Regions from separate parts of the Pantoea sp. S18 genome, predicted to be linked through region 1. Evidence: riboswitches for the same ligand, from Rfam matches in the RefSeq annotation. Region 1 holds a riboswitch; each other region holds the start of a gene.

Evidence for each region. A riboswitch is a leader RNA that binds a small molecule or an ion and turns the genes downstream of it on or off. The one in region 1 is predicted to bind thiamine pyrophosphate.
Region 2: linked by a shared signal. The riboswitch ahead of thiB (thiamine ABC transporter substrate binding subunit) and the one ahead of VIJ98_RS23935 (FAD-dependent oxidoreductase) in region 1 are both predicted to bind thiamine pyrophosphate.
Region 3: linked by a shared signal. The riboswitch ahead of VIJ98_RS20540 (long-chain fatty acid--CoA ligase) and the one ahead of VIJ98_RS23935 (FAD-dependent oxidoreductase) in region 1 are both predicted to bind thiamine pyrophosphate.
Region 4: linked by a shared signal. The riboswitch ahead of thiM (hydroxyethylthiazole kinase) and the one ahead of VIJ98_RS23935 (FAD-dependent oxidoreductase) in region 1 are both predicted to bind thiamine pyrophosphate.

What each region holds. Positions count from the first base shown of each region.
Region 1 is NZ_CP142689.1:867,424-874,953, reverse strand. It holds gene VIJ98_RS23965 (MFS transporter) at 1-832, shown strand, start outside; gene VIJ98_RS23960 (hypothetical protein) at 829-951, opposite strand; gene VIJ98_RS23955 (LysR substrate-binding domain-containing protein) at 1,209-2,084, opposite strand; gene VIJ98_RS23950 (pirin family protein) at 2,208-2,933, shown strand; gene VIJ98_RS23945 (MFS transporter) at 3,121-4,434, shown strand; gene VIJ98_RS23940 (6,7-dimethyl-8-ribityllumazine synthase) at 4,529-4,966, opposite strand; TPP riboswitch at 5,142-5,261, shown strand; gene VIJ98_RS23935 (FAD-dependent oxidoreductase) at 5,391-6,335, shown strand; gene thiS (sulfur carrier protein ThiS) at 6,319-6,516, shown strand; gene VIJ98_RS23925 (thiazole synthase) at 6,520-7,278, shown strand; gene VIJ98_RS23920 (ThiF family adenylyltransferase) at 7,290-7,530, shown strand, end outside.
Region 2 is NZ_CP142688.1:731,083-738,612, reverse strand. It holds gene VIJ98_RS03305 (MFS transporter) at 1-811, opposite strand, end outside; gene sgrR (HTH-type transcriptional regulator SgrR) at 1,066-2,727, shown strand; TPP riboswitch at 2,763-2,858, shown strand; gene thiB (thiamine ABC transporter substrate binding subunit) at 2,905-3,891, shown strand; gene thiP (thiamine/thiamine pyrophosphate ABC transporter permease ThiP) at 3,891-5,477, shown strand; gene thiQ (thiamine ABC transporter ATP-binding protein ThiQ) at 5,461-6,162, shown strand; gene VIJ98_RS03280 (DedA family protein) at 6,159-6,923, opposite strand; gene polB (DNA polymerase II) at 7,188-7,530, shown strand, end outside.
Region 3 is NZ_CP142689.1:113,982-121,511, reverse strand. It holds gene VIJ98_RS20545 (acyl-CoA reductase) at 1-619, opposite strand, end outside; gene VIJ98_RS20540 (long-chain fatty acid--CoA ligase) at 616-1,698, opposite strand; TPP riboswitch at 1,800-1,927, opposite strand; gene VIJ98_RS20535 (DksA/TraR family C4-type zinc finger protein) at 2,040-2,306, shown strand; gene VIJ98_RS20530 (NYN domain-containing protein) at 2,643-3,332, shown strand; gene ddpX (D-alanyl-D-alanine dipeptidase) at 3,351-3,911, opposite strand; gene VIJ98_RS20520 (DEAD/DEAH box helicase) at 4,408-6,864, opposite strand; gene VIJ98_RS20515 (hypothetical protein) at 6,864-7,530, opposite strand, start outside.
Region 4 is NZ_CP142688.1:2,799,419-2,806,948, forward strand. It holds gene VIJ98_RS12910 (MFS transporter) at 1-241, shown strand, start outside; gene VIJ98_RS12915 (mannitol dehydrogenase family protein) at 286-1,746, shown strand; gene VIJ98_RS12920 (GntR family transcriptional regulator) at 1,845-2,531, shown strand; gene fbaB (class I fructose-bisphosphate aldolase) at 2,597-3,649, opposite strand; gene thiD (bifunctional hydroxymethylpyrimidine kinase/phosphomethylpyrimidine kinase) at 3,797-4,597, opposite strand; gene thiM (hydroxyethylthiazole kinase) at 4,594-5,379, opposite strand; TPP riboswitch at 5,413-5,508, opposite strand; gene chiP (chitoporin ChiP) at 5,777-7,174, shown strand; gene VIJ98_RS12945 (beta-N-acetylhexosaminidase) at 7,226-7,530, shown strand, end outside.

The sequences.
Region 1 (7,530 bases):
GTTGGTCGCGGCCGGTTTGGTGGAACGGCGTAAACGCGCCCAAGCGGTATCGATGGTGCTGTTTGGCCTGACCATCGCCAACTTACTCGGCGTACCCGCCGTGACGGCGATCGGCCAATGGTTTGGCTGGCGTGATGCCTTCGCCATTGTCGGCGGTCTGGCTGTAGTGACCTTACTGCTGATTTGGTTGTGGGTGCCAAACGTGGCGGGCGACAAAAATGCCAGCCCGCTGCGCGAATTATCCGCGCTAACGCGCAAGCAGGTATTGCTGACGCTGGCGATTGGCGCGGTGGGCAGCGGTGGTTTGTTCTCGGTGTTTAGCTACGTGAAACCAACCATGACCGAACTGGCGCAGATGCCGGTGAGCTGGATCCCGGCGGTGCTGGCGCTGTTTGGTTTAGGCATGATTATCGGCAACATCGCCGGTGGTCGTCTGGCCGATCGCGGCATTGAAAAGACCATCCGCATTTTACTGATCTGGTCGTTTCTGGTGCTCAGCGCCTTCGTGTTTGCCGCGCATTATGCGCTGGCAGGCGCCATCAACGTGATGCTGGTGGGCACCATGGTGGCGCTGGCAGCGGTGCTGCAGATCCGTTTGATGGATGTCGCCGGTGACGCGCAAACCATGGCGGCGGCGATGAACCATTCTGCGTTTAACCTCGCCAACGCGCTTGGCGCATGGCTGGGCGGCGTGACCATTTCAGCGGGTTTAGGATGGCAATCTACCGGTTGGGTGGGCGCGATTCTGGCGGTGTTGGGTCTGTTGATTCATGCCGTAGCGATGCGCGATGCACGCCGTAAATCGATTACCTTTGCGCACGAAAGTCATTAAAAGGTTGCGGTCGCCATTAATGGCGTAATGCCGATCAGCGCAGAGCGACTTTCGTTCGCCATGTACTGAGGCAGTTGCAGTAGCTCCATGCGGCGACCGAGCAGAGGGCGTCTGGCCACGCCCTCTGCACTCCCGGGCCTTGCGCCAGCCCAACCCGCCGCTACGCGGTACCTTCACTCGTTCACGATTCCTGACGGACCGGTGTCGATTCGCTCCTGCTCAACGCCACCTCTCGCCGCATCCATGCGGCTCGCCCTGGAATCCTTCATTCGCTCAGCGGGTTAGGATGTCGCCTCAACACCCACGCTGCAGCAACAATGCATCATCCTGACTCTCAATCGCTATAAATCCCGTAGGGTTGCCATTTATGGCGACCTCAAGCCAACTTCTGCTGCAAAAACGTCATAAAAACTCGATTGATCTCACTGCGTTGGCGATGCTGCGGATAGAGCGCATTGAGATGCAGCGAGGTCGGTTGCCACTCTTCTAACACCGTCACCAGCTCACCGCTTGCCAGCGCCGGTGCCACGATAAACTCCGGCAGCAGAATCAGCCCGAGCCCGGCCACTGCTGCATCACGCAGCATTTCCCCGTTGTTGCTCACCATCGGCCCATGCACGCTGATCACTTTACGCTGGTCGCCGTTAAACAGCTCCCAGCCGGTTTGGCTTTCACGTCCGTAGCGTAAACACGAATGCTCGCTCAATTCTTCTGGCGTACGCGGCGCGCCTGCGCCCTGCAGATAGGATGGGCTGGCGCAGATTACGCGGCGGAACTCGCCCAGCCGCTTAGCGATCAAACTCGAATCAGGCAACGTACCGATGCGAATCGCCATATCAAATCCTTCGCCGACCATATCGACATGCCGATCTGCCAGCTCAACCTGAAACTGCAAACCCGGATGCAGGCTAAGAAACTCGGCAATAAACGGCGACAGATGGCTGATGCCAAACGACATCGGCACGCTCAGGCGGAAGCTACCTTGCAGCACTTGCCGACGCCCCGATACCGCCAGTTCGGCTTCCTGCACATCATCCAGAATGCGCTGCGCATGCTGGGCAAACAGCTGGCCGTTATCGGTCACCGAAAGCTTACGCGTGTTGCGATTCAGCAGCCGCGCGCCGAGCGACTCCTCCAGCGCGGCGATGCGGCGACTGACGTACTGCTTTGACAGCATCAGCTGTTCAGCGGCGGCGGTGAAGTTACCGGCTTTAATCACGGCTACATAAATGCGGAGATCTTCAATCTGCATATTGTCCACTTATCGGTGACAGTCATTGTCATTATGACGCATTGTTAGGCAAATCAGTTTACGTATACTTATCTGCAACGGGAAGGGCAATCGCCCCCCAACAGCAAATTTGAGGAGCAGACCATGATTGAACAACGCCTGTCAGAACAACGCGGAGTAGGTGACCACGGTTGGTTGAATTCGCATCATACGTTCTCTTTCGCCAGTTACTGGGATCCAAAACAAACCGGCTTCTCAGACTTGCTGGTGATCAATGATGACCGCGTTGCACCGGGTCGCGGCTTTGGCGCGCATCCGCACAACAACATGGAGATCATCTCCTACGTGCTGGAAGGCGCGCTGGAGCATAAAGACTCCATGGGCACCGGTTCGGTGATTGTGCCGGGTGATGTGCAGCTGATGAGCGCCGGTAGCGGCGTCACGCACAGCGAGTTCAACCACTCGAAAACCGACAACGTGCACTTCCTGCAGATCTGGATCGTGCCTGGCGAACGTAATTCACCTCCGGGTTATCAGCAGGTTTCGGTCTCGGAAAGTGACAAACGCGGTCAGCTGCGCCTGATTATTTCGCCGGAAGGGGAAAACGGATCGCTCAGCGTGCGTCAGGATATCCGCATTTATGCCGGACTTTTTGACGGTGTCGAGCAGCAAACTCTCGCGCTGGATGCCGATCGTTACGCCTACATTCACGTAGCACGCGGCAGCATCGAAGTGAACGGCGTGAAGTTTAAAGAAGGCGACGGTGCACGTGTGCGTAACGAAAGCGCGCTGCAGTTTGCTAACGGCGATGATGCGGAAGTGCTGGTGTTTGATCTGCGTCCGCTGGAAGTGAATCATCCGCAGCGTTAATGATTAAAAAGAGAACAAAGAGCAGTGCGAGCCATCGCGCTGCTTTTTTTTATGTGCGATCACAGCGGTTGTAACACTTTTTCTTAACATTAATTGCAGTGATTAAGATCGCAATAATTATTTCCATACTCTCTTTAATAGTTAGCCAATGAACCTAAGCATCACGGCTTAACATGGAGAGGGCAGCATGCAAGAAAAAATCCCCGGAACGCGCTGGTATCGCGTCATCGCCCCGATTCTCATCACCTGCATTGTCTCATTCATGGATCGCGTCAATATCAGCTTTGCGCTGCCTGGCGGCATGGATCAGGATTTAGCGATCACCAGCCAAATGGCCGGCGTGGTGAGCGGCATCTTCTTTATCGGATATCTGTTTTTACAAGTGCCAGGCGGGCGTATCGCGGTGAATGGCAGCGGCAAACGCTTTATTGCCTGGTCACTGACCGCGTGGATGGTGGTGTCGATCGCCACCGGTTTTGTCACCAATCACTATCAACTGCTGGCGCTGCGTTTTGTGTTGGGGATTTCCGAAGGCGGCATGCTGCCGGTGGTGTTAACCATGGTCAGCAACTGGTTCCCGGAAAAGGAGCTGGGACGTGCCAACGCCTTTGTCATGATGTTCGCGCCGTTAGGCGGCATGTTCACCGCGCCGATATCGGGTTACATCATCAATGTGCTGGACTGGCGCTGGCTGTTCATTATCGAAGGCCTGCTTTCAGCGGTGGTGCTGCTGGTGTGGTGGCTGGTGATCGCCGATCGTCCTGAAGAGGCGCGCTGGTTACCGGCACGTGAAAAGGAGTATTTGTTGCGCGAACTGGCGCGCGAAAAGGCCCAACATCTGCAAAAGGAACCGGTCAGCAAAGCGCCGTTGAAAGCGGTGTTTCGCAATTCGGGCCTGATGAAATTGGTGGCGCTCAACTTTTTCTATCAAACCGGCGATTACGGTTACACGCTGTGGCTGCCGAGTATCCTGAAAAATCTCACCGGCACCAACATGGCGGGCGTTGGCCTGCTGGCGGCGATTCCTTTTGTGGCGACGGTGCTCGGCATCTACGCCATTTCATGGTTAAGCGATCGCACCGGCAAGCGCCGTTTGTGGGTGATGGTGTCGCTTTTCTGCTTTGCCGCCGCCTTGCTGGCGTCGGTGGTGCTGCATGACAACGTCGCCGCCGCCTATATCGCGCTGGTGGTGTGCGGGTTCTTCCTCAAAGCAGCAACCAGCCCGTTCTGGTCAATTCCCGGGCGTATCGCCTCGCCGGAAGTGGCGGGCAGCGCGCGTGGCGTAATCAATGGGTTGGGTAATCTGGGCGGATTCTGCGGACCGTACTTAGTCGGGATCATGACGTTGCTGTATAGCCAAAATGTGGCGATTTGCTGGCTAGCGGGTTCACTGGTAATTGCGGGAATCTTTACGCTGTTACTGCCGAAAGAGTGCGATATCAATCCATCTGAAACGCGCCGAGATATGAAAGAAAATCATTTGATGAGTGTGAAACATTGAGTGAAGCGAGGCTGGCACTATTCTGAATATTAACCGTAGATATTAAGAATAAATAAAAAGGGAGCGCCTGATGAGGTGCTCCCTTTTTAATGCATCAATCAATCGACAGATTGTGAATAGCCAGCGCAGCGCGCGCCGCTTCTTTGCCTTTCTTGATGAAATGCTCGGTATAGAAGTTTTCAATAACATCAACCGGCTGGAAATTATGCGGCGTTAATGACACGGAGAACACCGGCACGTTGGTGGTCAACTGCACATTCATCAGTCCATCAACCACTGCAGCGGCAACGAAATCATGACGATAGATACCGCCGTCAACCACCAGCGCAGCGCAGACAATCGCATCGTATTTGCCGGTTTCGGCCAAACGCTTAGCAAGAAGCGGCATTTCAAATGCGCCAGGCACTTCCAGCACTTTTAATTCTGCTTCAACGGATTGATCGGCTAATTCTTTTTCAAAACCCACCAGGGCATTATGAACAATTTCTTTGTGCCAGCCGGCTTTAATAAATGCAATTTTAATGTTCTTCATGGATATTCCGACATCACCTGTAATTGGTTCTTGCGCATAAAATAATGTGTTTGTATACCATATGTTACGTTTGTGATCCACAAAGCCGAGGTAGCGATAAATGCCTTGCTGCTTATTTCCCTGTAAACCATCTGGTTATTCCGCGCTTGACGGCGACCATCGCCTGCAATACAAATAGACGCGTCGGGGGAGTCTCGCCAAAGAGACTGAGAGGCTAATAGCGCACTGCGCGGCTTAGCGACCCTTTGAACCTGACCCAGTTGATACTGGCGTAGGAAGACTGACAGTCTTGTTCTTTGGGCTGTCTGGCGCTCAGGCAAGCTCGATGGTTGCGCCATTTCCCTTCTCCTGTATCTGCGGGTCTCAGCTAACACTGAGAGGCCGATGTGAATTCCCCCTTTTTGAACATCCCGGAACCGGCGCTGTGAGCCGCTGGAGCGTGCTCGGCTGCGGCGTGGCGGGCTTATGCGTGGCTACTTTGCTGGCGGAACGCGGCGAAGACGTCCAGGTGATTGGCGATGACGCGCGCCGCCCGGCATCATGGTTTGCAGGCGGCATGCTGGCGCCCTGGTGTGAAGCCGAAAGCGCGCCGCGCGACGTCATCACCCTTGGACAACACGCCGCCGCATGGTGGCAACAGCGCGTCAGCAGCGTCGAGCATCAGGGCACGTTGGTGGTTGCGCCGCCGCGCGATAGCCAGGAACTCAACCGTTTCGCGCGTATGACCGAGCAGCACCAATGGGGCGATCCCGCCGATATCGAACCGGCGCTGGAAGGGCGCTTTGCGCGCGGTCTGTTTTTCGCCGGGGAAGCGCATCTCGATCCGCGTCTGGCGCTGCAGGAGATGCGAGACAAGCTGATCGCGCGCGGCGTGCCATTCAACAATCACGCGCCGAGCGGGCAGATTATCGATTGTCGCGGCATCCACGCCGCGCCGGAACTGCCGCGCCTGCGTGCGGTGCGCGGCGAAATGCTGATTCTGCACAGCGATGAAGTGCAGTTTTCCCGGCCGATTCGTCTGCTGCATCCGCGTTTTCCCTGCTATCTGGTGCCGCGTCGCGGTGGCCACTTTATGCTCGGCGCCACCATGATCGAGAGCGACGATGCCAGCGCCATCAGCGCGCGCGCCATGATGGAGTTGCTCAGCGCCGCCTACGCCATCCATCCGGCCTTAGCCGAAGCGCGCGTCATTGAGAGCGGCAGCGGGCTGCGTCCGGCTTATCCAGCGAATCTGCCGGAAATCCACTATCACAATCACACCTTTTATCTCAACGGCATGTATCGCCACGGTTTTCTGCTGGCACCGATGCTGGCAGAGCAACTGATGCAGCGTCTTTCTGGGGAACTTAAAAATGAACATTCAGCTTAACGGCCGCCTCATCAGCACGCAGGCAAACAGCCTGAGCGAATTGCTGATCGAGCAGCAAATTGACGCGGCCTGTGTCGCTACCGCCTACAACGGTGCGTTTGTGCCAAAAAGCCAGTACCACACGCAGTTGCTGGATGAAGGTTGCCAGCTTGAAGTGCTGTCACCGATGCAGGGAGGTTAAGCGATGTTTTACGATTTTGAGCCGCAATCACGCTTCCTGCTCGGCACCGCCGGTTATCCTTCGCCCGCCATTTTGCAGCAGGCGATTGCCGCCTCCGGCACCGACATCATCACCGTCAGTTTGCGGCGCGAAGGCGCGGCAGGCGCGGCTTTCCGTGAACTGCTGACCGGCCTCAATATTCGCGTGTTACCGAATACCGCCGGTTGTCACACGGTAAAAGAAGCCGTCACCACCGCGCACATGGCGCGCGAACTGTTCAATACCGCGTGGATCAAGCTGGAAGTAATCGGCCATGCCGACACGCTGCAGCCCGATCCTTTCGCGCTGGTGGAAGCCGCGCGCATCCTTAGCGAAGAGGGTTTTCAGGTGTTTCCGTACACCACCGAAGATCTGATTGTCGGCGAAAAGCTGCTGGCGGCGGGCTGCGAACTGTTGATGCCGTGGGGCGCGCCGATTGGTTCCGGTCAGGGTTTGCGTAACATCGACGGCCTGCGCGCCATGCGTGCATGGTTCAGTGACATTCCGCTGATCATTGATGCTGGCATTGGCGCGCCTTCGCAGGCGGCGCAGGCGATGGAGATGGGCTTTGATGGCATTCTGCTCAACACCGCCGTCGCCAAAGCGGGCGATCCGATCGGCATGGCCAACGCCTTCCGGCTGGCGATTGAAGCCGGGCAAGCCGCACGCGCTGCTGGCCTGATGGAGAAGCGCGACATGGCCGCTGCGTCCACGCCGATCTTTGGCCTGGCAAATCTGAGTTGAGGCAGGAAAACATGCAACGTTATCAACGCCAGATGATGCTGCCGGAAATCGGCGAAGCAGGGCAGCAGAAGCTGCTTAAGGCGCGTGTGCTGGTGGCGGGCGCGGGCGGATTGGGTGCCACGTTATTGCCGCAGCTGGTGGGCGCGGGCGTTGGGCATATTCGGCTGTATGACGACGACGTGGTGGCGCTGCATAACCTGCATCGGCAAACGCTGTTTACTGAGCAGGATATCGACCAGTCCAAAGTGCTGC
Region 2 (7,530 bases), on a different replicon from region 1:
CCAGCAGCATGATTGGAATCTCTAGCCCGGCGGCAGTGCCCATCAGCAATCCCGCCAGCTTCTCCGGTAGGCCAAGCGTAGAGCTGATATACAGCGGCATATCAATGATATACATGGTGTTGCACGCCCACATGGTGACGGAGGCGATAAACAGCAACCGCACCTGGCTGTCTTTCCACGGGCTCAGCTGCGTCAGCACCTCTTCAGGCGATGCCACCACGCGCGGCACCGACGGCAAGGTACGCCAGATCAGCAGCATGCTCAGCAGGAAAATCCCCGCCGCCACGCAAAACAGCGTCACAAAGCCGTAGTTGAGCGCCAGCGCAAACGACAGCGGCGGCCCAATCACCCACGCCAGCGACAGCTGCGCACGCATCACCGAGCTGAACATCACCACTTCACGCGCCGACTGATCGGCATATTCGCGCGCGAGCGCAAACACCTGCGGAATCGACACGCTGGCCAGCGCCGACAAAAACACGCCCAGCGTCACCAGCGTTAAATAGTGGCGATTAAAGGCAAACAGCAGCGCATTCAGCGTCGCCATCAGGCAGCAAAACAGAATCAGGTTGCGGCGATCGCCCTGGTTATCGGAGCGTTTCGCCATCAGCAGGCTAATCACAATCCCGGCGATCGCATTGATGGTAAAGAACAAGCCGACCCAGAACGGACTTACCTGCACTTCACGCGTCAGAAACAGGCTCAGCGTCGGCGCCTGCAGCGCACCAGCCACGCCGGTCATAAACGACACTGCCATAAATGAGAGATAGACCGGATTGATGCGACGTTGACGCGTTAACAGCGATTTCATGCAGAAATCCCTTTGCGAATAAAAAAGGTAGAGAAATGAGGGTAGAAGATTCTACAGCAAAACGAAAAAAGCCAGCAGATAAAGCGCTGCTGGCGGTGAAAATGCACCCTACTCAGAAAGAGGTTCCACGTCGGCGGAACCGCTGGCAGAGCGCCATTCATTGCTGAATGCCTCCCGCTCTTCCATTGCCGGGCAGTATGCCTCTAATATGAGGCAGGAAAAACTGAGCGATTCTGACAAGGAGTTCCCCTTTTATGTCCTCATCACGTTTGCAGCAGCAATTCATCCGCTTATGGCAAAGCTGTCAGGGGCAGGATCAGGAAACCACGCTCAACGAGCTGGCCGATCTGCTGCACTGCTCGCGCCGGCATATGCGTAACCTGCTTAACGCCATGCAGAGTGAAGGCTGGCTGATTTGGCAGGCGGAAGCGGGGCGCGGCAAGCGCTCGATGCTGAGTTTCTGCTATACCGGCCTGGCGCTTCAGCAGCAGCGTGCTGAGGATCTACTTGAGCAGGATCGCATCGAACAGTTAGTGCAACTGGTTGGCGATAAAAATCAGGTGCGCCAGATGATCGCGGCACATTTAGGCCGCAGCTTCCGTCAGGGTAAACACATTCTGCGCGTGCTCTATTACCGTCCGCTGCCCAATCTGCTGCCAGGTTCGCCGCTGCGCCGCTCAGAAACCCATCTGGCGCGACAAATTTTCAACGGCCTGATGCGCATAAATGAGGAAAAGGGGGAAATCGAACCCGATATCGCCCATCACTGGCAGCAAACCTCGCCGCTGCAGTGGCGCTTCTTCCTGCGCCCGGCGATCCGTTTTCATCATGGTCGTGAACTGGAAATGGAGGATGTGATTGCTTCGCTGGAACGCGTGCGCAGCCAGCCGCTGTTTTCTCACATCAGTAAACTGGATTCGCCCGCGCCCTGGACGCTGGATATCCATCTGAGCCAGCCGGATGATTGGTTGCCGTGGCTGCTGGCCAGCGTCAGCGCGATGATTCTGCCGCGCGAATGGCCAACGCTGCGTCAGTTTGCCCGCCAGCCGATTGGCACCGGCCCGTACAGCGTGGTGCGCAATCAGCAAACGCAGCTGAAGATCGCCGCTTTCGATGATTACTTTGGCTATCGCGCGCTGATTGACGATGTGTCAATTTGGGTGCTGCCGGAGATCAGCGATGAACTGGTGTACGCCGGAGTCAAACTGCAAGGCGAAACCGCCGATGAAAAATCGGAAGAGAGCCGTCTGGAAGAAGGCTGCTACTTCTTGCTTTACGATCAGCGCTCCGCATTGGGCCGCGATGCGCATTTCCGCCGTTGGGTGAGTTATCTGTTTAATCCGATCGCCTTATTGAATCATGCTGGCGTCGGCTATCAGCGTTACTGGTTCCCCGCTTATGGCTTGCTGCCACGCTGGCACCATCGCCGCGATCTCACGCCCGCCGACAAGCCAGCAGGTTTAACCCAACTGACGCTGAGCTGGTACAGCCATCACGTTGAGCATGAAGGTATCGCCAACGCGCTGCGACCGCTGCTGGCGCAGCAAGGTGTTGAGCTGATCACCCGCGTTGTGAGCTACGAAGAGTGGTTCGAGGGCGAAGGTGAAAGTGACATCTGGCTCGGCAGCGTCAACTTTACCTTGCCGCTCGAGTACGCGCTGTTCGCCCAACTGTTTGAGCTGCCGTTGATGCATCACTGCATCCCCATTGACTGGCAAGCCGATGCCGCACTCTGGCGGCAGAAGGATTTACCGTTGGCGGAATGGAGCAAACAGCTGATCGACAGCGATTATCTGCATCCGCTGTTCCATCACTGGCTGCTGCTGGAAGGACAGCGCAGTATGCGCGGCGTGCGCCTCAATACGCTCGGCTGGTTTGACTTCAAATCAGCCTGGTTTGCGCCGCCGGAGCTGTGATCCTTTCGCGCTGTCATATAAATGTCTAGAATGAGCCGTTCTCAACGGGGTGCCTTGAAATCAGGGCTGAGAGAAACCCGTCGAACCTGATCCGGCTAATACCGGCGTAGGGATTTGAGATGCCTCACTCCTCAGATCCTTTGCGACTCAACTTATCTTCTCCTCAAGGAGCGCAAAGTGTTAAACAAAGTTCTGCCTGTGTTGCTGCTGGTTGCTGCACCGGCTTTCGCTGCCAAACCGGTTCTCACCGTTTACACCTACGATTCGTTCTCTGCCGATTGGGGCCCCGGTCCAGCGGTAAAAAAAGCCTTTGAAGCGCAGTGCGGCTGCGAACTGAAGTACGTAGCGCTGGAAGATGGCGTATCGCTGCTCAATCGTGTGCGCATGGAAGGCAAAAACAGCAAAGCTGATGTGGTGCTGGGGCTGGATAACAATCTGGTGCAGGCGGCGGAGAAAACCGGGCTGTTTGCCAAAAGTAGCGTTGATACCAAAGCATTATCGTTGCCAGATGGCTGGCACAACGACACCTTCATCCCGTTCGATTATGGCTACTTCGCCTTCGTCTACGATAAAAACAAACTGAAGAATCCGCCGAAAAGCCTGAAAGAACTGGTCGAAAGCCCGGAAAAATGGCGCGTGATTTATGAAGATCCGCGCACCAGCACGCCGGGCCTTGGCCTGCTGCTGTGGATGCAGAAAGTCTATGGCGATAACGCGCCTGAGGCGTGGCAGAAGCTGGCACAAAAAACCGTTACCGTCACCAAAGGCTGGAGCGAAGCTTACGGCCTGTTCCTGAAGGGCGAAGGCGATCTGGTGTTGAGCTACACCACTTCTCCGGCTTATCACATTATCGAAGAGAAGAAAGAGAACTACGCCGCTGCCGAATTTAGCGAAGGCCACTATTTGCAGGTGGAAGTTGCCGCGCAGCTCGCCAGCAGCAAACAGCCCAAGCTGGCGCAGCAGTTCATGCAGTTTATGGTTTCTCCGGCTTTCCAGCAGACCATTCCCACCGGCAACTGGATGTATCCGGTGATCAAAAGCGATCTACCAGCCGGTTATCAAACGCTGCAGGTACCCGCCAAGGCGTTGCAATACACGCCAGCCGAAGTGGCCGACCATCGCGCCGCGTGGATCAGCGCATGGCAAAGCGCCGTTAGCCGTTAATGCCCGGCTGGTTAATTCCCGGTAGCGCCATCGCGCTGTTGCTGTGCGCGGTGGCGCTGCTGGCGTTTGGCGCATTGGTGATGGTTGCGCCGGCCACCGACTGGCGTGCGCTGCTCAACGACAGTTATCTGCATCATGTGCTGCTGTTCTCGTTTGAGCAGGCGCTGCTGTCGGCGTTGCTCTCGGTGCTGCCCGCAATCTTGCTGGCCCGCGCGCTCTATCGCCGCCGTTTTCCCGGTCGCAACCTGTTGCTGCGCCTGTGCGCCATGACGCTGGTGCTGCCGGTGCTGGTGGCGGTGTTTGGCTTGCTCAGCGTGTATGGTCGCAGCGGCTGGCTGGCACAACTGTGCGCGGCCATTGGCTTTGACTACCACTTTTCACCGTATGGCCTGCAGGGCATTCTGCTGGCGCACGTCTTTTTTAACCTGCCGCTGGCGACGCGCCTGCTGTTACAGGCGCTGGAGAGCATTCCCGGCGAGCAGCGGCAAGTCGCCGCCCAGCTAGGCCTGCGCGGCTGGAATCTGTTTCGCTGGCTGGAATGGCCATGGCTGCGCCGTCAGATTCTGCCGACGGCGGCGCTGATCTTTATGCTCTGTTTCGCCAGCTTCGCCACGGTGCTGGCGCTGGGCGGCGGACCGCAGGCCACCACGCTGGAACTGGCGATCTATCAGGCGCTGAATTTCGACTACGATCCGGGCCGCGCGGCGCTGCTGGCGCTGTTACAGCTCGGTTGCTGTTTGCTGCTGGTATTGCTGAGCCAGCGCTTTAGCAAAGCCATTCCCACCGGCAGCCAGAGCATTCGCGGCTGGCGCGATCCGCAGGATTCATGGCAGGCGCGCATCAGCGATACGTTGTTGATTAGTCTGGCGCTGCTGCTGCTGTTACCGCCTCTGGCGGCGGTAATCGTCGATGGTTTGCGCGGCGGCGTCGCCGGTGCACTGCAACAAGCGGCGCTGTGGCAAGCCACCTTTACCTCGCTACGCATCGCCGTGGGAGCCGGCGTGCTCTGCGTGGTGCTGACCATGATGCTGTTGTGGAGCAGCCGCGAGCTGCGTCAGCGCCAAAAAGTAATCGCCGCGCAGGCGATGGAGATGAGCGGCATGCTGATTCTGGCGATGCCGGGCATTGTGCTGGCGAGCGGTTTCTTCCTGCTGTTCAACGCCACCGTAGGTCTGCCGCAGCGCGCCGATGGTTTGGTGATCTTTACTAATGCCCTGATCGCCATCCCTTACGCCATGAAAGTGCTGGAGAATCCGATGCGCGATATCAGCGCCCGTTACAGCCAGCTCTGCGCTTCACTCGGCATATCCGGCTTCAACCGTTTGCGGCTGATTGAGCTGCGCGCGCTGAAACGTCCAATTGCTCAGGCGCTGGCGTTTGCCTGCGTGCTGTCGATTGGTGATTTCGGCGTGGTCGCGCTGTTTGGCAGCGCCGATTTCCGCACGCTGCCCTTCTATCTGTTCCAGCAGATTGGCGCCTATCGCGGTGCGGACGGCGCCGTCACTGCGCTACTGCTGCTGCTGCTCTGCTTGCTACTCTTTACTCTGATGGAAAAATTACCGGGTCGCCATGCTGACACTGAATAACCTCACTTACCTTTATCAGCATCTGCCGATGCGCTTCAGTTTTGCGGCGCAGGCCGGTGAACGTCTGGCGATCCTCGGTCCGAGCGGCGCGGGGAAAAGTACCTTGCTGAGTCTGATTGGCGGCTTTTTGCCAATCAATCAAGGCGCGCTGGTGATGAACGGCGTCGATCATGCCCACAGCGTGCCGTCGGCGCGGCCAGTTTCCATGCTGTTCCAGGAGAACAACCTTTTTCCGCATCTGACGGTGCAGCAGAACATGGCGTTGGGGTTACATCCGGGCCTGAAACTGACGCGCCAACAGCAGCAGCAAGTCTTGGATATCGCCGAGCAAACTGGCCTGCAGGCAATGCTCATGCGTTTGCCTGGCGAGCTTTCCGGCGGCCAGCGTCAGCGCGTGGCACTGGCGCGTTGCCTGCTGCGCAATCAGCCAATTTTGCTGCTGGATGAGCCTTTCTCAGCGCTGGATCCGGCGCTGCGCAACGAGATGCTGCAGCTGGTTCGTTCGGTATGCGAAAGCCGTAACATCACCTTGTTGATGGTGTCGCACAGTCTGGAAGATGCTCAGCAGATTGCGCCGCGCAGTTTGGTGATCGTCGATGGGCGCATCTATTGGGATGGCAGTACTGAGAGTTTGGTGCGTGGTGAAAGTGAGGCGGCCGCCATCCTTGGCGTGACATCGCGTTAAGCGAAGAAGACTTTCCATAGCAGATGGCGGAAGATCGGCATCATTGGATGGAACTGGATCGCAATAAACGTGCCCAGGCCAATTGCCGCCATTAGCGGAGCCAGCCAGCGCAGTCGCGCAGTCGGCAGATATTTCGTTGCCCAATCGACGGTTTTCCCGCTGCGCCACCAGCGCCACAGCAGCCAGCCACCGATCCACAGCAGCAGCGCCACCAGCAACAGCAACCACTTAAAGCTGCCGCCCTGTGCGGCCTGCGGCACGTCAATCGCCACGCCCGCCAGAATGCCCGGCATCAAATAAGCGGGAGGCCAGAGAATACAGCCAATCAGGTTAGGCGGCAGGAACTTGCGCACCGGCAACTCCAGCATGCCGGCCGCCAGCGGAATCAGCGGACGCGTCGGCCCCACAAAACGCCCTACCAAAATGGTGAGCATGCTGTGCTGGTGCAATGCATGTTCGGTTTTATCCAGCAAGCCCTTGTATTTTTGTATGTATTTCCAACGATGCAGCGGCCCCTGAAATTTCCAGCCGATGCCATACGAAACCCAATCCCCGATGAGGCAGCCAGCAAAACCTGCCGCCCACGCCGGGTAAAGACCAATTTGTCCACTTCCAACCAGCGCCCCAAGGCTGGCCATTAATACCGTGCCCGGCAACAGCAATCCCACGAATGCCAGCGACTCAAGGAAAGTCACCAGCGCAACGGCGATCAGCGCGTACTCCAGCGATTGCGAAAACAGGTGTTGAATCCAGGCTTCCATAAATATCCTCTGCGGAATATAGAGGCTGGATTGTCCAGAGCACGGGAGCCAGCGTCAAGGCAAGAATTGTAGGCTTTTCCGTCATCCTTCAAATTGCAGGTGCGTTGGCTGCGTGCGCTCGCCCCGGTCACTTACTCATGTAAGCTCCCGGGGACTTACGCACTTGCCGCCTTCCTGCAATTCGAATGATGTTGGAAAAGGGAACCAAATACACTGTATAAACATCCATGTTATACTTCATGCAATTCATTCTCTGGAGTTAACGTGACCGATCCGCGCGCAGGTTTTCTGCTTACCCGACATTGGCGAGATACGCCGACCGGCAGCGAAGTGGTGCTGTGGCTGGCAACCGACAGCGGCCCGCAGCGGCTGGTGCTGCCTGCCCAGGAATCCGTGGCGTTTGTTCCCGAGGAGTTTCGCACGCAAACCGAAGCGCTGATCCGCGACGAGCGGCACACACGCCTGCAAACGCTGGAGCTGAAGGATTTCCGCCGCCGCCCGGTGTTTGGCCTCTATTGCCGCAGCAATCGCCAGCTGCAAAACCTGGAAAAGCGCCTGCGTGAAAACGGCATTCCGGTCTATGAAGCGGATATTCGCCCACCCGAAC
Region 3 (7,530 bases), 220 kb from region 1:
ACTCGCCGAGTTTTGGATCGATTTCCGCCAGCAACTGCGCGAACCAGCTTGCCATCAGCGGCTCATTACCCGGCAGTTTGCCGATGGTGCCCGCCTTGACCAGCAGACCACAGATCAAACTCCACAGCGGCAAACCCGGCACGTTGCCCGCCCAGATATGCATCAACAGTTGCGGGCCAAACGCGCGCGCGAAGCCGCCTTTAGGGCGCGGCTGGAAATCGTCGAGCATCTGCGGATCGGCGAAATCCTCCGCCAGAAAGCGCTTCAGCTGCGGCTGACGAAAGGTTTTCAGGTAGCCGGTGAGGCCAAGCCGCACCATGTCGGCGTCGTAACCGGTGACGATAGGCAGCATCTTTTCGGCTTTGATGCGCAGTGGATGATGGCGATCGAGCAGTCGCGCTACCGCTTCATCAATGATGGCGATGATCTGCGCCACGCTTAGCTGATGAAGATAAGCGCGGGCGTTGGTGCGAATGCGCGCCGCGAGCGCCGTGATCTGCTGGTCATTAAGTTGCGGAACGCTAACATCAAGGAGCTCGCCGTGATGATTGAAGCTCAGCGTGTGCCACTGCACTTCGTCAGCGGAAAGGCCCGGCAAATGTCCGGCAACTTCTTTCACAGCGGTGCCTGCGCGCTGGCGAGAAACGCTTCCATGGTCAGCGAACAGCCTTTGGCATCAGCACCGGTCGCGCGTCCCAGCAGATGGAATCCGCCGGGCACCATCACGCCCGCGTCTTCGGTTAACAAGGCAGAAACCGAGTTGAAATGTGCCAGATCATGATGCACCAGCACGCCAACCTCGCCGTCCGGCACATCATCGCCGGTAAGCGGATTGACCACGCGCGTGCGGATCCAGTGCGGCCCGGATTTCACTGGCGGGCAGCGCTCATTGCCCGCATCGTAAAACTGCGTGCTGATTTCCGTCATGCCGTACATGTTGATGCAGTGTGAGCGCGGGATGCCGAAGGCGTGAGAGAGCGAAGCGTAGAATTCCTCTGCGCCAATCTCGCGCGACTGGCCTTTAAAACCGCCGGTATCGAGAATGCGACTGCCGGCAGGCAGCGCGAAGCGGCGTTGCTGGCGCTGCATTTCATCCAGCAGAGGCACGAAGCTGTAGCTGGCACCCAGCAGCGCATAAGGTTCACCGCTGGCTTCGGCCTGCTCGAGCGCACTAAACAGGCGATCGATATCGAGGCCATGCTCGCCCACCATTACTTCGCTGTCTGGCGTGCCACACTCCTGCATCGCCAAATCGAGATAGGTCGCCAGCGACGAGTTCGGCATCGCCACGGTATCCGGGAACAAAATGCCCATGCGGATGCGTTCGCTGCCCGCCATAAAGCGACGGCGGAAGTTGAGTAGCATCGATTTCTTCCACACTTCCAGCGTCGGATGGTAGCTGCACCCTTTTACCGTGCCGGTGGTGCCACTGGTCATGAAGATCTCGGCAATCTGGTCGATGGGACGGCAGCTGAGCGTCAGATCTTTGAAGGCGTTAATCGGGATGGCGGGAATGTTGCGCCAGCTTTTCACCGTCAGCGGCGTGCGTCCGCGCTGGATGGCGAAGCGGCGATAAGGTTGGTTGTGTGCGAACTGATAAGCGAAGATTTCGAGGGCCAGCTGGTTGAAATCGTCGTCTGAGGCCTCTTCATGCTGCAGGAATATCAGCAGAGCCTGGATGATGTGTGTTTCGTTCATGTACGTCGCCACCTTTGCGATTGCGCAGAAACTCTCAAGCACCGCCTGAAGAGCGCGAACTGTCCGCTACAAAGCACAAAGAGGGAATCAGGGCGCAATATCGCCCTGCGGTTCCGCATCCCTACGCCGGTATTAGCCGGATCAGGTTCGGAGGGTCACTACGTTGCCAACGCATACACGTCAGCCGGTAGAATCTCAGCCCCTTAACAGAGCACCCCTTGGAACAAGCCGCAGTCTAGGATGGCGCGCGATGATGTGTCAACCTTGTTAAATTCTGGCTTGTCCGGCATTCATCACGCCATGTCTTATACTTTGGGCATTAGTATTTGTGGAGGTGAAGTATGGCTGGCGGTTGGTCAGAAGACGGTGCAGTGCACAAACAAATTGATGCCACGGTCGATGACGCGGTGGCCCGCGCGCGCGAGAATCTCGGCCACGGTGAAAGTGCCGAGTTTTGCGACGAGTGCGGCGAACCGATCCCGGAAGCGCGTCGCGCGGCATTAGCTGGCGTGCGTTACTGCGTGAATTGCCAGAGCAAGATCGATAAAAAACAGGCGGCGATCAGCGGTTATAACCGCCGTGGAAGTAAAGATAGTCAGTTGCGGTAGTTATTTAGATTAATAATTCAGGTTACTGGATATTTTAAAATATCATTTGCACTCGTTACTTTTTATTAGAATTACCATTAATCTGAAGCAAGACCATTCGCATATCTCCCGATTATTCAAAGTTAAATACTGCAGCACTATTACTGGAACCGAAAGTAGCGCCTAAATTTATAATATTCATGGCTTAGATTTCCCCTTGAGCAACTTGAGTTTAGCCAGTAATGCTGATAAGTTAGCCACACAACTCAACCCTGTACGCAGCGATTCAGTTCGCTGGCCGTTAGGGTGAAAAAACCGGCTTAGGCCGGTTTTTTCGTATCTTAAGGAAGGATAAGAGTGCGTACTGCAATATTTATTGATGGATACAATGTATTTTATGGACTCCTTGCAGGTACGCCTTATAAATGGCTCAACTTGTCATTGCTGCTGTCGCATATATGCCGGGTACAGGATCCGGCTGCCATAATTGAAACAGTAAATTATTATACCGCCTCGGTTATTCCCCACCTCGCCACACGCGGCATTGAATCCCGACACGCTCAGGATACTTATATTCGCGCGCTGAAAACGACCGGAATAAATATCTTCACCGGACGTCATCGACTTGAGCACACTCGGGCTCCACGTTTTATCAGTAAAAACGTGCCAGCATCACGTCTGGATAAGGTAGATATCTGGGAGCTGGAAGAAAAAGAAACCGACGTGAATATTGCCATCAGTATGTATCGCTTGTTTGCTAAACAGCAGAAGTTGCCAATAGAAGAGAGGATCGCGCAGCTGGTATTAGTATCGGCTGACACCGACATGACGCCAGCACTCAAGGCTATTCGCGAAGATTATCCCGAAGTTCGCATCGGGATAATTTTGCCGCACCGCCAAGGCAACGTACGTGGTGTTCCGGGTTCACTGCAAAATCATAGTCACTGGATACGCAGAACGATCACCAATGAAGAGCTTGATGCATGCCAGTTTCCTGTTCGGGTTGCGACGCATAAAAAACCTGCGGTGAAACCCGAATATTGGTAGGCATGACAACCACACCATTCAACGCACAACGCAGCCAAACTGCTCATCAAGTAATGAATAGCTTTTCGCATTAGGCAGCTCAAAGTGCCACCATTCGGTTGGCATGGCGACAAAACCGCCGCCAAACATAATTGCGTTCAGTAGCAGGCGATTACGTTGTGCTTCGGCGGGGACATTCGGATGATAGGGATGCGATTCCACTTCCATCGCATCAAAGGCGGTGCCCATATCCAGCGGCTGGCCTTGTGCATCAAGTAACGTCAAATCAATCGCCACACCGCGACTGTGATTCGAACCCTGCGCGGGCGGCACCACATAATCTTTATCCGGACAGGCATCCCACAAGTGCCACTGCGCTTGCTGCGGCCGATAGGCATCGAGTACCAACAAACTGAATCCCGCCAGCCGGGCAATCTCAATGCTTTTTGCCAGTGCCTCGGCGGCGGCCGGATGCAGCAGCGCTTTGGTCTCCTGGTAAATGGCATAGCCTGCGATGTTATCCGCCGTGGCATATTTCAGATCGAAACGTAAAGCGGGAAAGGTTACGGCTAAATCAATCAGTTCAACAAACTGCGTCATATCATATCCTTTAAGCACTGGAATTAATCTCCGCTCATAACTTATCTACCTTTCTGAACATAAAGAGTTGGAATTTAAATTCTGGCCCCATAAAACTCTTTTATAAATACATAACAGCTTGTATTTCAGTTCATCCAACAAGACTTTTCAAGGTTTCTTTCGCAAGCAGTTTATTTCTTCTAGACTTGAGATGGACTTCTTCTCAGCACCATAGTCTCAGCCTCAAAATCAGGTTCTTGCCACGACGATTGCTATTTTAGAAACCAGCGAATATCCTCTAACCAAACTTTCAATGGCATTACTAATTTTTATTACGCGCCATCATGTTAATAATTTTTATTATTTCCACCATAAAAGAATTGATATGTTAAGTTATATATACTTGGCTTTAGTGCTTATGCCACTTTTGCAAATAAATTTTAAAAGTAAAACAGTTCAACTCGCTTCACTTAAAATTCAAAGCATTAAACAGCGTTAATTATATTATTATAAGCAATTACCCACCTAAATTTAATTTAGCCTCCAATAAGAATATCTCACTCTCTTCATTGTCTATCATAGAACTTATTATTTCCTTGTCGATTGTAACATCACCACCTTCTGACACTTTAAGATACTTATTATAATGACTGATAATCAAATCAGATAAGCCACGACTAAACCCATCGTTAATCAATGAAATTACAGTTTTGTTCAAGGTTCCGTATTTTAATTTAAGGTAAAAGTTTTCATCAATTAGTTTGATATCATGAATGACTTCAATGAACTTAAATATCTGATAATCTAAAAAATCATCCTCTTCTTTAATCCTAACTATTGCAAGATTTATTTTTTCAGCTCGCGTTTTCTTATTAATATTGACCCAATGCTGACGATAGCCAGTGCCGAATGTTTCATCACCCCACTTACCAACAAAGACAAATTCTTTTTGTGTATTTTCAGGAATACTATCCCAATAATTGATGAAATTTCTTATAATTAACTTGAAAGGTGTGTTTTTTACTTTCCATGTCAAAAACATTGCGTAAAATTTTTGAGCATCTATATTTTTTAACCTTGATAACTCATTGTATCTTTCACCATCACTTATCTTACTTATAAATAGAGCTGAAATTAGCCCTATCAATTCCCCTTCATCTGATATTAATGTATTACTTTTTAATAAATGATCAATTTCTTTTTGAATATCATTCTCACACTCATGAATATTAATTTCAGAAATATTATTTTCATACAATAATTTACCTATTTCAGTGGCAACATAATTACCATCATAGTCTGAAATGATACCCTTTTCTAAGTTTTCCAAGTTATCTATAGAATTACGAAAATCCTCTAAATTATAATCATCGATTATAACCTCCTTTAATAAAACATTATTAACTTGATCGAACCGTTTACTATCTACCTTTGACACCTTCTTAGTAAAATCAATTAAATTTGTTTTTTTCCCACTATACTCTTCTGTACCAATAATAAAAATAGCCGGTAAAAGTTTATTAACTTTGAATGGCTTATTTTCTACAAAAACATCACCAAACCTATTTATTCTTCCTGCCAGGTTATTGAATTGTGAGTGACTAAGTGATGAGCGCCCTTTCTTATTTTCTAAAATAAATAGTCTTTCAACAGGTAAATTGACACCTTCAAGAAGAGTCGAGTTTGTTACAAGATATTTGATGTTAGAGGATCTTTTGAATACTGTTTCGATATAAATTCGCACACTATCAGTCATAGAGCCATGATGATATACAATTCCTTTTCTTAAGCACTTTATAATCAAATAATTCTCATCAATATTTTCCGATAGCTCTCGGCAAGCTTTATCAATAATATCACAGGTTGTATCACTGGCGTCGCTACAAAGTTCACGGGCGAACGCCTCAAGTTTTTTAGGACTATTAAAGTAAATGATGTTTTTATTTAACGCCTTATCCCTTATCAGATCAATATAGTTACTTAAAGGATTCTTTATATTTACCCATCTATCTAAAAACTGATCATATCTTTGGTAAGTATTAAATCGCTCTCTAAAGTCATAAAGATAAATTACTTCGCTTTTAACGTATTCATTTACTTTATAACTCGTAACTTCTTGATCAACCTTCTTTAATGCCAAATTATTAGCATCGTTAAGAAACGGCGTAAAATACTTAGTTTTAAGATTTGCATTACGGAATATTGATCTACAAATCACACTAGCTAATAGTTTACTGCGAGGTGAGTTTTCTAAAATATTATGAGCTTCATCTATTAGAAGCATGTCAAATCTGAATTTCTTATTTTTAGATAATAACTTAGATGCTCTTTCTTGCGTTAAAACAAAAATATTATTCTCAAGCCCTTTATACATTTCAGGATGAGTTATAACTTTGATTTTAGAGTCATATGATTTGAGAATATTATTTTTAGTCTGTGAGATTAAAGCTTTTGATGGTACAATAACACATCTATTACCATGTTCATCTTTCTTAATTTCTTTAATAATAGTATCTGATTTTCCATAAGAAGTTGGTGCTACCAGTGCGACATCATTACCTTCGCTTTCTTTGAGGAAAATGTTCATATCACTTTGTTGTTGAGTCAATGTAATCCCGTTCTCAACAAAAACATCCGAAAAACCATCTGATAGTGTTTTAATAAAAGCATCATCATTAGATGTTAAGAAATAATTACTCAATGATTTTGCAACAGGAATCAAACCTTGATTAATGGCTATTTCATATAGTGGAACATAATCTTTTGTCTTAATTGCATAAAGCAACGCAACTCTATAACCCAATCGTCTGATATGGATATCATTTTGGTTTATAAATATAATTGTTAATGATAATAATATTTTTATATCTTGCGATGTAAGTGCAGCCTTATGAAATAGCTTTGAGTAATATTCAATAAAGTTTGTCTTCCTTAATTGCATCAATGTTAAAGGTTGATGTTTTGGGCTACTCATTATTTGCTTTCCTCAATCAAAAATTCTACAACTTTTCTTAAAGTGCTTTTTTGTATGGAAAAACTAAATACATCAGCAAATTCTTTTTTATCAATGACGTGATTATGAAAATCCATAACAGTTTTTTCTATTGTTTTAAAACTCACATCATAAAAAAGATTTGATATGAAAAAGACATAATTATCAATACTGGATGCTTTCTTTTCGTATGTTTTCTCACCTTCTTCTGCAAGAATTTTCAGGACAACATCTTTGTAACTTCTATGATTTGAAACTGCAATGCTTGCTGCATTCATTGCATTATTCCAATGATTCATTTCATTTTCATTCAACCTTAACCTGAGATCATTATAGGCAGTATTTAAAAGACTTCTTGTAGTTTCGTTTTCATCCTTTCCTTTACGTAATTCTCCAGATTTGACTTCAGTTATCCAAACATTTCTACTCAAAGTAGAATATAATAATAAATCGAATCCTTTCTTTATGCTTTTTTCTTCAAGATTAAAAAAAGGTGATGCTGTTTCAAAGTCATCAAATAGTTCATTTATAATGACATGTGAAAGAAACTCACCGATCATTCCCTTTTGGGTTTTTGGAGGTTTTTTTTCATACCTTTCTAAAAAGGCTCTAACCGTGGGCTTATAACGATACATTCCATATACACTA
Region 4 (7,530 bases), on a different replicon from region 1:
CTGGGCGATTGTGCAGGATGTGGTGCATAAAAGCCGTGTCGGCAGCATCAGTGGCTTTATCCATCTGATTGGTAGCCTGTCAGGCGTAATCGGCCCGGTGGTGACTGGCTTCATCGTGCAGCACTCTGGTAAGTTTGACAGCGCCTTCATCCTCGCGGGTGCGGTTGCTGGCGTCGGTGCGCTGCTGGTGCTGCTGGTAATTCGCGAACCCAAGGCCAACAATAAACCGGTTTCAGTGTAAATCTCATGGGGCGCTGAGCGCCCCATTTGCCAAAAGGAATGATTATGTTAGAGCTTGAACGCCTCCCCGCTGATGTCCAACGTCCCGCTTACGATCGCAGCCAACTGAAAACCCGCATGGTGCACATCGGCTTTGGTGCCTTCCATCGTGCGCATCAGGCGCTGGCAACCGATAAGCTGGCTGCACAAGGCAGCGATTGGGGTTACTGCGAAGTGAATCTCAACAGCGGCACGCTGATTCAGGCGCTACGTCAGCAGGATCTGCTCTATACGCTGACCGAATTGGCCGATGAGAGTTTACACACGCGCGTGATTGGCGTGGTGACGCAAGCGCTGCATGGCAAAGGCGACGGCATTGATTCAGTGATTGAGGCGATGAGTCAGCCGGATGTGGCGATTGTCTCGATGACCGTGACCGAGAAAGGCTATTGCTACATGCCCTCGAGCGGCAAGCTCAATCCCGATCATCCCGATATTGTGCACGACCTTGCAAATCCTACTCAGCCACGCTCACTGCCCGGCCTGATTCTGGCGGCCATTATCCGTCGCCGCGAACGCCATCTGCCGCCGTTTAGCGTGATGTCCTGCGACAACATGCCGGAAAACGGCCATGTCACGCGTAACGTGATTACTCAGCTGGCCGAGCGCCACAGCGCTGAACTGGCGGATTATATCCAGACGCACATCACCTTCCCTTCAACTATGGTTGATCGCATCGTCCCGGCAATGACCGATGCGGCATTCGACGCGCTGGCCGAACGTTTAGGCAGCCGCGATCCGGTGGCGGTAGAAGCTGAGCTGTTTTTCCAATGGGTCATCGAAGACAACTTTGTTAACGGACGTCCGGCGTGGGAAAACGCCGGTGCGGAGCTGGTCAGCGATGTGCTGCCGTTCGAAGAGATGAAGCTGCGTATGCTCAATGGCAGCCACTCGTTCCTCGCCTATCTTGGTTTTCTCGCCGGTTATGAGCACATCAGCGATTGCATGGCCGATGCCAGCTATCGTGCGGCGGCACGCGCATTGATGTTGCAGGATCAGGCACCCACGCTGCGTACGCAGGGCGTCGATCTCGAAGCCTATGCCGATTCCCTGATTGCACGTTACGAGAATCGCGCCATCAAACATCGTACCTATCAAATCGCCACCGATGGCACGCAAAAGCTGCCGCAGCGTCTGCTGGATAGCGCACGCTGGCATCTGCGCAACGGCACTTCATGCGACTTCGTGTTGCTGGGTGTGGCGGGCTGGATGCGCTACGTCAGCGGCGTGGATGAGCAAGGCCAGGCGATTGAGATTCGCGATCCGCTGAAAGATCAGCTGGCAAATATCGTGGCCAACAGTGAGGACGGTGCAGCGCGCGTTAAAGCGTTGCTAGGTCTAAATGCGGTGTTTGGCGACGATCTGCAGCAGCAGCCGGCCTTTGTCTCACGCGTGACCGAACTCTATCAGCAGCTGGTGCAACAGGGTGCGCGCGCCACGGTGCAAAGCCTCGTCACACAAGGATAAGCGCCTGCACAAATGTGTAGCGCAGACGCAGCGTGCTGATTAGACTGAACCTTTCTTAACGGGCTGGCAGATGCCAGCCGTAATACGGATATTGCTGCATGTCGACTGCCTATACCATAACCACCAGCGAACCGGTAAATCAGCAGATCTATCGTTATCTGCGCAAAGATATTGTGACCTGCGTTATTCATCCGGGCTCGCTGCTGTCGGAGAAGGAAGTGTCGGCGCGTTTTAACGTATCGCGTCAGCCGGTACGTGAAGCTTTCATCAAGCTGGCGGAAGCCGGATTGGTGCAGGTGTTACCGCAGCGCGGCACCTTCGTACGCAAAATCTCCGCCCAACGCGTGGCCGACGGCCGCTTTATCCGTGAAGCGGTAGAGATTGCCGTGGTACGCCGCGCCGCGCAGGAGATTGGTGCCAGCGGATTGATGGCGCTGGAGCACAACCTGCAGCTGCAGCGTCTCGCCGCCGAACGTCATGACAGCCAGGCCTTCTTAGGGCTGGATGATGAGTTTCACCGCCTGATTGCGGAAGGGATTAACTGCCTGCTGGCGTGGGAAACGGTAGAGAATATCAAAGCCACCATGGACCGAGTGCGTTTTCTGACCCTGAGCGAAGTGTCGCCGCCGGAGCGTTTGATTCAGCAGCATGAAGATATTTATAACGCGTTGAAAGCGCATGATGTTGAAGCCGCTGAGAGCGCGATGCGCCGTCATCTGCAGGAGATGATTTTGACCATTACGCCGATTGCCGAGCGTAATAGTGAGTGGTTTGAGGCACCTTAAATGGACGAGGTCGCCATGAATGGCGACCCTACGTAGGGTCAGCATTTATGCTGACCTTTTTACATTTAGGCTATGGTCACATCTTTTGACAGATAAACATCCTGCACCGCATTAATCAGCTGCACGCCCTCTTTCAACGTCTTCTTAAACGCCTTGCGCCCCAGAATCAATCCCATGCCGCCAGCACGTTTGTTGATCACCGCCGTACGCACTGACTCCGCGATATCCGTTTCCCCGGCAGAAGCGCCGCCAGAGTTGATCAATCCCGCGCGGCCCATATAGCAGTTCGCCAGTTGGTAACGCACCAAATCAATCGGGTTCTCGCTGGTCAGCTTGCTGTAGACGCGCTCATCGGTGTGACCAAACTTCACCGCGTTATAGCCGCCGTTATTCTCAGCCATCTTTTGCTTAACGATATCCGCGCCGATAGTCGCCGCCAGATGGTTGGCCTGGCCGGTTAAATCGGCGCTGGCGTGATAATCGACGCCGTCTTTCTTGAACGCATCATTACGCAGATAGGCCCATAGAACCGTCACCATTCCCAGCTCGTGCGCGCGTTCGAAGGCCGCCGAGATCTCTTCAATCTGACGACGCGATTGCTCAGAACCAAAGTAGATGGTGGCGCCAACCGCCACCGCACCCAGATTAAAGGCCTGTTCAACGCTGGCGTACAGCGTCTGATCATATTGCGTCGGATAGCTCAGGGTTTCGTTGTGGTTGAGCTTCACCATAAACGGAATGCGGTGCGCGTAGCGACGTGAAACTGAGGCCAACACGCCGTAGGTGGAGGCCACGCAGTTACAGCCGGCTTCAATCGCCAGCTCAACGATGTTTTTCGGATCGAAATAAGCCGGATTAGCTGCGAAGGAGGCACCCGCTGAGTGCTCAACGCCCTGATCGACCGGCAGAATCGACAAATAGCCGGTGCCCGCTAAACGTCCGGTGTTGTACAGCGTTTGCATGTTGCGCAGTACGGTGGGAGAACGATTGTTGTCGATCATCACGCGATCAACATAATCCGCGCCTGGTAAATAGAGGCTATCCGCTGGAATGGTCATGCAGCGATGTTGAAGAAGGCTGTCCGCCTCTTTGCCCAATAACTGTACGATGTCCGTCATGTTCGCTCCTGATAAATGGCTGGATTGGAACCGGCCGATGCCGATTCGCCCCCAACAGCCTGGACCGGAAAGCGCCAGACTGGCAAATTGCTGACTCCATTTTTCAGACGGATGCGCAGTGAAAAAGCGGCAATCTGGCGTTACGCCCTACCACCATTGATGGAAATGGTGCACCGGCCCAATGCCTTTACCGACCTCCAGCGAATCGGCGTGCAGCAGCGCCTGTTGTAGCCACGCCTTGGCTTCGGCCACCGTTGCAGCCCAATCATCATGACGCGGACGCAACGCTGCCAGCGCCGCAGAGAGCGAGCAACCTGTGCCGTGCGTGTGGCGCGTATTAACACGCGGCGCGGTAAAGCGCTGGCGTCCGTCGCGGGTAATCAGCCAATCCGGACTTTCGGCATCGCTGAGATGCCCACCCTTCATCAGCACCGCTTCACAGCCGAGATCGAGCAGCGCATCGCCCTGCTGCAACATGGTCTTCTCATCCTGCGCCATAGCGCGTCCCAGCAGCGCCGCGGCTTCCGGCAGGTTCGGCGTGATCAGCGACACCTGCGGCAGCAGCAATTCACGCACGCTGGCTACGGCATCTGGCGACAGTAGCGCATCGCCGCTTTTGGCAATCATCACCGTATCCAGCACCACAAACGGCAGGCTGGCCCGTTTCAGCCGCTCGGCGACCACCTCGACTATCGCGGTTTCGGACAACATGCCGATCTTCGCGGCATCAATGCGCACATCATCCAGCACTGAATCGAGCTGTGCGCCGACGAAATCCGGTGCGATGCGATAGACCGATTGCACACCACAGGTGTTTTGCGCCACCAGCGCGGTAATAACGCTGGTGCCGTAAGCGCCCAATGCGGAGAAGGCTTTCAGGTCGGCCTGAATACCCGCGCCGCCGCTCGGATCGGTGCCGGCAATGGTCAATGCGTTGATGCGTTTCATGCCTTCACCTCCAGCGTCCACAGCGTATCGAGGAAGGCAGCGACAAAGCTGCCCGGTCCGGCAACCTGACGTGCTGTCAGTTCACCGGCCAACGACATCACGCGGCAAGCCGCAGCCACATGTTGCAGGCGATCGCCTGGCAAGCTGGTGAAGGCCGCCACCACCGCTGACAACGCGCAACCGGTGCCAACAACGCGCGTCATCAACGGGCTGCCGCCGGGGATCGAGAATGTCTGCGCGCCATCGGTGACGTAATCGACTTCACCGGTCACTGCCACAATTGTGTTGAAATCACGCGCCAGCTGCTGAGCGGCGCTCAGCGCGGCATCGGGTTGATGCAGGCTGTCGACGCCGCGTCCGCCGATTGCCTGATGCGCCAGGGCGAGAATTTCTGAAGCGTTACCGCGAATCGCTGCCGGTTGCAGGCTCAGCAACTGTTGGCAGAAGGCGGTGCGCAGGCTTAAAGCACCGACCGCCACCGGATCCAGCGTCCACGGTGTGCCTGCCGCTTGCGCTGCTTGCACCGCCGCCAGCATCGCATCACGACGATCGCAGGTTAAGGTGCCTACGTTGATCAACACCGCATCGGCAAAACCGGCAAACTGCGCCGCTTCCTCTGGGTCGATCACCATCGCGGGCGAAGCTTGCAGTGCCAGCAGCACGTTGGCGGTAAAGGTTTGCACCACGTCATTGGTCATGCAGTGCACCAGCGGCGCTTGCTGACGCAGCAGTTGCAAAGAGTGCGCGAGTTGCGCGGGGGAAAGAAGGTCAGGCTGTTTCATAAGGCTCCCAACCGGCGATCAAGAAGGCGAATGCGGTCAGGCATCTGACTTCCCTACGCTGGCATTATCCAGATCAGGTCAGCGGGTGTATCTCAGCCCTGTATTAGAGGGGCACCCCGAGTCAAAACTACGTTGGCGAGCATAGGGAACAAGCCAGATTAAAGCAAGCAATCGCCGCCTTCTCTGTGGATCTTGCTCGCAAAGTTACATTTTACAAGTTCATCTAACTGATTGAATAAAGTCCTTAAAAACCCTTCTTTTTGCGTGCCATGTCATACTTTGTAATAAATCCCATTGATAATTCGCGTCGCGAAAAATAGCATCCCCCACAACTTGTTTCATGACGAAACAATACGGATTTATTAATTGTTCATGGAAGCATCACGGAGGATTTGCTATGCGTCGGATTCCACGCGCGCCGCTCTCTGCGGCCATTATCTCTGCCCTGTTTGCCGGTACTTTTGTCCCTGTTCCCTCCGCCCACGCCACGGGTTTTGTCGAAGATTCCACACTCTCTGGCAACCTGTTTTACTGGCAACGCCAGCGCGATCGTAAAGAGATGGATCCGCAAAAAGGCTCGTACGGTCAGTACGATGCCAATCTGCATCACGCCTCTGCTAACGCCAATCTCGACTTCTCATCCGGTTATGCCGGTGATGTGATTGGCCTCGATCTGGCGGCATTTGGCGCAGTGGAGTTAAGCAATGGCGGCCCGGCAGCACCGAATGAAATTGGTTTCAGCAATGCCCGTACACGCTGGGACGAGGACTGGAGCGGAGATAAGAGCGGCTTAAGTCTTTATAAAGCGGCGATCAAGGCAAAATGGCAGGATAACTGGCTGCGCGCAGGCTATCTGCAACCCAGCGGACAGACGCTGCTGGCACCGCACTGGAGTTTCCTGCCCGGCACCTATCGCGGTGTTGAGGCTGGCACCGTCTTCGATTTTAGCGATGCGGGCGCCCTTTCCGTCTCCTGGATGTGGACGGACGAATACAAAGCGCCGTGGTATCGCGACATGTACAACTTCCGCAAAGCCGATGGCGTGACGGAGATTCCGTGGCTGCAATCCTTTGGTGCCAAATACGATTTCAAAAACTCGCTGGTGCTGGAAGGCGCATATGGCCAGGCGGCGAATTACATGGATCAGTATTTTGCCAAAGCCTCTTATCAGCTGCCGCTGGCCGATGCACCACTGCGCACCAGCTATCAGTTTTACGGTGCGAAGGATCGTGACAACAGCGGCGTGGGCCAGGTCAACGATGTTTACGATGGCCTCGCCTGGCTGCAGGCGCTGACGTTCGGCTACACGCTTGGCGCGTTCGATTTCCGTCTCGAAGGCACATGGGTAAAAGCCGAAGGTAATCAGGGCTTCTTCCTGCAGCGTATGACGCCGTCCTATGCCAGCTCGAATGGCCGCATGGATGTGTGGTGGGATTCGCGCTCTGACTGGAACGCCAACGGTGAGAAAGCATTATTCGCCGGTGTGATGGTCGACCTAGGACACTGGCAATTACCCGGCTGGCAGGTCGGCACTTCGTACGCTTACGGCTGGGACGCGAAGCCTTCCACCAATCCGATTTACGACCAAAACCAACGCCTGAAAGAGTCGGCATGGAGCATGGACCTGGTTTACACCATCCAGCAAGGCCGCGCCAAAGACACGCAATTCAAACTGCATTACACCCGCTACGACAATCACAGCGATCTTCCCAGCTACAGCGGCGGTTATGGCAACATTTTTCAGGACGAAAAAGACATCAAATTTATGGTCGTCGCGCCATTCACCCTGTTTTGACCCCGATCTGGCAGGAGCCAGAGACTTACCTCTGTGGAAAAGGATAACAGCATGAAAAAGTTAAAAATCAGTTTACTGGCGCTGAGCGTGATGGGCCTTGCCGCCTGCAGTTCATCCCCGCGCAGCAATCAGCAGGTCGTTGACCAAATCAGCCAGTTCGGCGTGCAGTATCAGGTCACTGACAATCAGGCTGCCGATCACGGCGTGAACTGCGCAAAACTCGGCGCCGATTGGGCATCCTGCAATACCGCCACCATTACGCTGACCAACAACGGCCCGGCGCTCACCAGCAAAAACTGGGCGATCTACATGAGCAACGTGCACGAAACGCTGCGGGTCGATAACGATCAGTTCAA